DNA from 2 places in the Paenibacillus sp. 8b26 genome. Region 1 is predicted to be linked to the other one. Evidence: riboswitches for the same ligand, from Rfam matches in the RefSeq annotation. Region 1 holds a riboswitch; the other holds the start of a gene.
The links. A riboswitch is a leader RNA that binds a small molecule or an ion and turns the genes downstream of it on or off. The one in region 1 is predicted to bind S-adenosylmethionine.

Region 1 (3,423 bases):
CTGTACAAGCAAAAAGAGAACCAATATAAGCAGGAACTGAATAAATTCAGTCTGACAAAAACCATTATTGAAGGTATTTCAGACGGTCTTACGTTGGAGCATATTGGACTGAAGGCGGGGTTACATCGTAGAGAAATGATTGAAGCAGTGGAGCATTTGGATCGAGATGGAATCGATATGGAAAAGCTGATCCGTCAGGAACTGGTGAACGTATCTGAGGAAGAGCAGACGGCGATCTGGTCTGCGTATGAAGAACTGGGGGATACGCTGCTCAAGCCCGTCATGCTGCGGGTATATGGTGAGGAGCAGGCCGCGGAAACGGGGCTGGATCAAGTTTATGAGCGGCTACGTCTGATTCGTATCCGTTTTCGCCATCAGGTGGCATCAGATCGACATGCGGGATAACATCGCGCAAATATAAAATAATCACACAAAAAAAAGCAGTAGCTATATCCTGTGAGGATACGGCTACTGCTTCAACCTTTTCTTTTCAAACCCAATCCTTCTTGCGGAAAATACAGAACATGCTAACCCCCAGCGCCACCATAATACCAATGACGACAAAATAACCATAACGCGTATGAAGCTCAGGCATATTATCAAAGTTCATACCATAAATTCCGGTAATCACCGTCAACGGCATAAACACGGTTGTAATCGCTGTAAACACGCGCATGATTTCATTCGCACGGTTAGCGATACTGGATTGATAAGCTTCTCGAAGGTTACCCATTAGATCGCGGTAAGTTTCGAAAGTCTCCGAAATTTTCACGGCATTTTCATAAATATCGCTAAAATATTTTTGCAATTGATCGTCGATCAGCCGTAAATCCCGTTTGTTCAACGTATTGATGACTTCTTTTTGCGGACCAAGCACTTTTTTCAGCCACAGAATCTCACTGCGTAAGCCGATAATTTCATTCAAATGCGATTTTTTTGTATGCATCAGAATGTCTTCTTCCAGCTTCTCAATGCGAACCTCAATCCGGTCACCAACCAGAAAATAGTTGTCAACGATCAAGTCGACCAACAGATACATAAAACGGTCAGGCTGGCTGACCTCCTGCTCCCACAACATAGGCTTGAGGGTGCGTAGCTCATTGATTTTCTGCTTAGTCACCGTAATGATGAAATGGCGGCCGAGAAAAATGTTCAAAGCACGTAAAAATATTTCTTCATCATCAAAACGAATGCTGTTTACAACGATAAAATAATGGCTCTCGTAAATTTCAATCTTCGGGCGCTGCTCTTCTTCGCTCAAACAGTCCTCTACCGCGAGATCATGCATGGAGAATAGAGGCTGGAGCACTGCCAGATCATCAACATCGGCATCAATCCAATAAAAACCTTCTGCTGGCGGAGTAAGCGCCATTTCAATTTCTTCGACAGGGGTAAAAACCCCGTTGTTTACCAAACGGATTTTCATATATGTCACTCCTTATGCTCCGTCGTAACGGAAAATACGTGTACCTCAAGCATAAGGAATGGACTCAGTTAGCCAGTTAGCCGGATCGGGTAAGCGGCATCCCCATCAAAAGCCAGAGGCTTTTGGAGCATGCAGAGCCTGGCGTCCCGTCTTTCGGCAAGCTGAAGTCATTCCTATGCTGTTGTTCAGGGATCGCCGCCTATTCGGACTCGGGTCGCCTTCCATTCCGGATTCACCTCACAAATGTTCTTTTTTAGGTTGCCACAGTATCGCAGAAAGCACTCTAAATCTACACGACTGCTTTATATTTTCGGCCTATAGCACTTGTATAGTATAACGCTCGGCCTACAGCCTTTCAAGCGCAAAATCATGGGCTAAATCAACAGTAATGACAAGAGCTTCGGCGATAGGGTAATGTATGATTTAACATATGGAAATATAAGACGAAGTGTGAATGCAGGGTACAAAATTACAAGTCTCATCTTGACGAAGCCCAGCGGATGCATTAAAGTGAACAACAAGAACTTTTTATGAACCCAAAATGAATATAGCGAAATCTTATCAAGAGCAGGTGGAGGGACTAGCCCGATGATACCCGGCAACCGGCGATTTTAATCGCACGGTGCTAATTCTTGCAGGACGCGCGCTTTTTACAAAGAGCGATGCCCTGACAGATGAGAGAGGCGCATATGGATACAAATATGACCTTTCTCGTAACCGAGGAAGGTCTTTTTATTATATGCCCGGCATCTCAACATGACGATTTTCGCAAAAACTTCACCGAACAAGGAGTGAGTTTATATGCCGATTAAAATTCCGGATACACTACCTGCCAAGGAAGTGCTGGAGGGCGAAAATATTTTTGTAATGGATGAAAGCCTGGCCTATCATCAGGATATTCGTCCGTTGCGCATCGCCATTTTGAATTTGATGCCTACCAAAGAAACAACGGAAACTCAACTGTTGCGTCTGGTCGGCAATACCCCGCTTCAAGTGGACGTTACGCTGGTACACATGAAGTCGCATGTATCTAAAAATACATCGCAGGAATATTTGAACATGTTTTATAAAACGTTTGAGGAGATCAGAAACAGCCGTTTTGACGGCATGGTGATTACGGGAGCCCCCGTTGAACAGCTTGAGTTTGAAGATGTGAACTACTGGGAGGAAATCCGGCAAATTTTTGAATGGACGAAAACGAATGTAACTTCGACCATGCATATCTGTTGGGCCTCACAGGCGGGTCTGTTTCATCATTTCGGCGTTCCCAAATACGGACTTGATTACAAATGCTTTGGCGTTTTTCCGCATAGCGTTATTAAACCTAAAGTGAAATTACTACGCGGTTTTGATGAATTGTTTTATGCACCTCATTCCCGGCATACAGAGGTTCGGCGCGAAGATATTGAGCATATTGCCGAACTGGAGCTTTTATCCCAATCTGAGGAAGCCGGAGTGTATCTGGTAGCTACGCGGGATGGCAAACAAATCTTTGTGACTGGGCATTCCGAATACGATCCACTTTCTCTGAAATGGGAATATGATCGTGATGTCGCCAAAGGGATGGATATTGAAGTACCAAAAAATTATTTTCCCAACAATGACCCTGAGCGTACACCGCCCTCAACCTGGCGTGCGCATGCCAATTTATTATTTTCAAATTGGCTCAACTATTATGTATACCAAGAAACCCCTTTCGATATCGGGCCCCAGATTTAAAAAGGGGCTTAACGTTTATATCTACGCAGTATCACCTTGCAGCAGCGCAGCAGTACAGATATGATAATCCAATTTTGCAGCATATGTTACAGCACCTATTATGGAAGTGAACAGGAGGATTCATATGAGTGAGAAACAGTGGAAAATCGAAAGCAGGTTAGCACAGATTGGTTCAATCGAAGAACCGGTAACCGGAGCAGTGAATTTTCCGATTTATCAATCTACGGCGTTTCGCCATCCCCGTCTGGGTCAAAGCACAGGTTTTGATTACATTCGGA
Region 2 (3,423 bases), 3.0 Mb from region 1:
ATCGCTGTATAGGATACGAGCGTAACAACGGTAATCGTTAATGCGGCGAGCAGACCCGGCAGTGCCTCACGCAACAACACCCGACGGATAATCTGTCCTGTAGAGGCGCCCATGGCTTGTGCAGCCTCGATGACACCCTTGTCCACTTCGCGCAGTGACGTCTCCACGAGACGGGCAAAGAATGGCGCAGCGCCAATCACCAGCGGCGGAATCGTACCCAGCACCCCCGTGGAAGTCCCCACCAGCGACCGTGTAAAAGGAATCAGTGCAACAATCAAAATAATAAACGGTACGGAACGCAAAATGTTTACGATAAAGGAAAGTACAACGTATATCACCTTCATCAGATTCCATGAAGAGCGGCTTGCCAAAAACAATAAAATCCCGAGAGGCAGACCAATAATAAGGGTGAACAACGCAGATGCACCGAGCATCTGAAGTGTCTCTAATGTAGAATTACCCAGTTCTTCCCAACTAACTTGTGAAAAATCAAGTTCACTCATTGTCCGATCACCTCCACATCAAGCCCCTGACCGGACACTTCCCGCAGCGTATGCTCAATATCCTCCTGATTTCCTTCAAAACGGACGATAAGCTGTCCATACGGTACGTTTTTAATTGTGGAGATGGTTCCCTGCAAGATCGCAAAATCAACGCCGGTACTACGAGCCGTTCGTGACAGAATCGCATCGTATGTCTTGCTGCCCAAAAATGAAATCCGTACAACATGCGCCGATTCGCCGCCTCCTGCTGCTGCAATCGCTGCTTGCAGCTCCTCGGGATGCTCAGACTCCCGCTGGATAAAGTCCTTGGTCACCTGATGCTGCGGCTTCAGGAATACTTCTGCCACCGGACCTTGCTCCACGATGTCGCCCTGATGAATGACGCCGACACGATCACAGATGCTTTGAATGACATGCATTTCATGCGTAATCAGCACGATGGTCAAATTAAAGCGCTGGTTAATGTCTAAAAGCAATTTCAGGATGGACCCTGTCGTCTGCGGATCAAGCGCCGAAGTTGCCTCGTCGCACAGCAGTACATGAGGATCACTGGCAAGCGCTCGTGCAATACCTACCCGCTGCTTTTGTCCACCCGAGAGCTGTGACGGATATTTAGCGCTGTGTTCTTCCAGACCGACCAGTTCCAGCAATTCACGAACCTTCTGGTCCAACTTCTCCTTCGGCGTATTTACCAAGCGCAACGGAAAGGCAATATTGTCATATACCGTCGCCGAGGATAACAAATTAAAATGCTGAAAGATCATTCCGATTTTACGACGCTGTTTCTGTAACTGGGATTGGCTTACCGTGGCGAGATTCACGCCATCTACCCATACCTCGCCCGAGGTCGGACGTTCCAATAAATTAATACAGCGGATCAGCGTACTTTTCCCCGCTCCGGAATGACCGATGACTCCAAATATTTCACCACGCTCTATGGAAAGATTCAAACCGGTCAGCGCACTAACGCGTCGGCTGCCTTTGCCATAATGCTTGGTTAATTGTTTAAGCTCTATCAACGTGCTGCGACCCCCTTCACTCTTCCTTACCCTTTTAAGCGACGTTCATCTCTCAGGAATTATAAAATTCCTTCTCTATAATTATACAAAAAGAGCCCCCTTCACAGAAATGAAAAGGGCCCCACCATGCGAACCTTTTCTCATCTGTCAAAACCGTTATAAGTCTAGCGGTTTTGTAGGAATTAGCACCATAATGTTCCCTTCCGGTGTTTCACACCGGAAAAGAACGGGTTGCCGGGCTTCATCGGGCCAGTCCCTCCACCTCTCTGGATAAGAAAATATGTTAAACTCCAGCTTTAGCTGTCCGTTAAATTTAATATATAAAATCATAATTCAAGCATTTTCTGAAACTAGATTTCAGTATAGATAGTTTACATAGCTTTGTCAAAGGATATTTTCTGACATAATTATGGATGAGCTTCCCGGTTCTCCCACTGTTTCGCCGTATAACAAAAGGCAGTCGCCAGGGAACGGTTCACCATCTCCAGACCTTGCTTCAAATCCTCCAGGTGATGATCCAGATCCTCCAGTTGTATCTTGCCGTACAAAGCACGATGCCGTTGCCAGAGATCATCCTGCATTTCCGTATTCATATAGTGTATTTCCGTGTTACGCCGCTTGCGCAGCCGATTGATCGGGTCCGTGTATGAGTCCTTGATAGCATTTAAGCTATCCGTCATTTCAGGATGCATCTTCAAATACCTGAACTGCCGTAGCACTGTAAAATACGAATAATGTGCCTTGTACTGACCTGTTTTCAGATCATACAAATCATTGAGCCAGTTCCCGAGCTTATCCAAAATGGAAAATACCCTCACAAACCCATCCTTATAAAAGAATACGTACAGCGCGTAATCCGATTTTTCATCAACGCTCATATCCTCGGCATATCCGGCCTTCACTTTCGTGCGGAAAAAGACGGCAGCATGATGGCTCTGCTCCAGCTCATCCAGAGATGACATCAGGCCGCGTGTCAAAATATCCGCCTTGCGAAAATCATGAGTCGGATCTCCGCTGGCCTGAATTTGCCGCTTCAGCACTTTCAGCATGTCTGACATGCTGTTCATAGCATCCAGCAGGATGCCCTTGTTCACACGTGGCGGCTCGCCTAGCAGCTTGCGTATCATGCTCACGCCTCCTTTTATGAATGTAAAATCCGGTTGTTGGGTTGGCTAGGGCGTCAAGCGAAATAACTCGTCCACCGTTGGTCTACAAGCTTAACAATATCCTCGCGCGGCAGCACTTCATCCGGGTAGCCCGGCTTCATACGTGCATCCACTACAATTGGCAGCTTGTAGTTCAAATGATGCAAACGGACCTCGCTGTCTGCATACATATCCGTAGCCGGGTTAAACCGCGTAAACACCGTCCACAGGAATGATGCTTGTGAGCGAACGACTTCCTCGGCATCATCTACAATAAAGACAAGCGGCCATTCCTGCTCACTCTCAGACAAACGCTCCAGCACCCGCGCTGCCAGCTCAGGCTCCTGCTCAAAGGTCGCGCCGGATACGACGAGACATCCTCCGCAATATGGCTCAATTTCTCGAATCCCCGGCAGATCGCCTCCCTCATAAGCACGAGGCAATTCACGCACAGGCTCGCCTATCCCCATCAGAATTGCTTTACTGCCATGATTCAGCTTGCGGCCCGTGTAATCAAGTGTATCGTGAGACGTATGATTGAAAATAAATAAATCCGTCGCTGGATTAAATCTCTCCAGAATGGTTTCCAGCAGCAGGTTAAAATCTGATAAATCAATGACTCGATCCGTCAGCATCAGGAATTTGGTCAATGACAATTGGCCCTGTCCCAAAATGGTAAAGCCTGATACCAGCGCTTCGCGGGAATAGCTTTCACGCACAACTGCCGCTGCCAATGCATGTACACCCGTTTCTGCG

Region 2: another riboswitch for S-adenosylmethionine. It lies ahead of ACQ4MX_RS20605 (methionine ABC transporter ATP-binding protein); the one in region 1 lies ahead of metA (homoserine O-acetyltransferase MetA).

What each region holds. Positions count from the first base shown of each region.
Region 1 covers NZ_CP192445.1:1,409,835-1,413,257, reverse strand. The annotation lists gene ACQ4MX_RS06200 (HRDC domain-containing protein) at 1-405, shown strand, start outside; gene corA (magnesium/cobalt transporter CorA) at 491-1,426, opposite strand; SAM riboswitch class I at 1,982-2,107, shown strand; gene metA (homoserine O-acetyltransferase MetA) at 2,228-3,145, shown strand; gene ACQ4MX_RS06185 (PLP-dependent transferase) at 3,270-3,423, shown strand, end outside.
Region 2 covers NZ_CP192445.1:4,428,987-4,432,409, reverse strand. The annotation lists gene ACQ4MX_RS20610 (methionine ABC transporter permease) at 1-503, opposite strand, end outside; gene ACQ4MX_RS20605 (methionine ABC transporter ATP-binding protein) at 500-1,522, opposite strand; SAM riboswitch class I at 1,660-1,799, opposite strand; gene ACQ4MX_RS20600 (Cthe_2314 family HEPN domain-containing protein) at 1,930-2,649, opposite strand; gene ACQ4MX_RS20595 (UbiD family decarboxylase) at 2,703-3,423, opposite strand, start outside.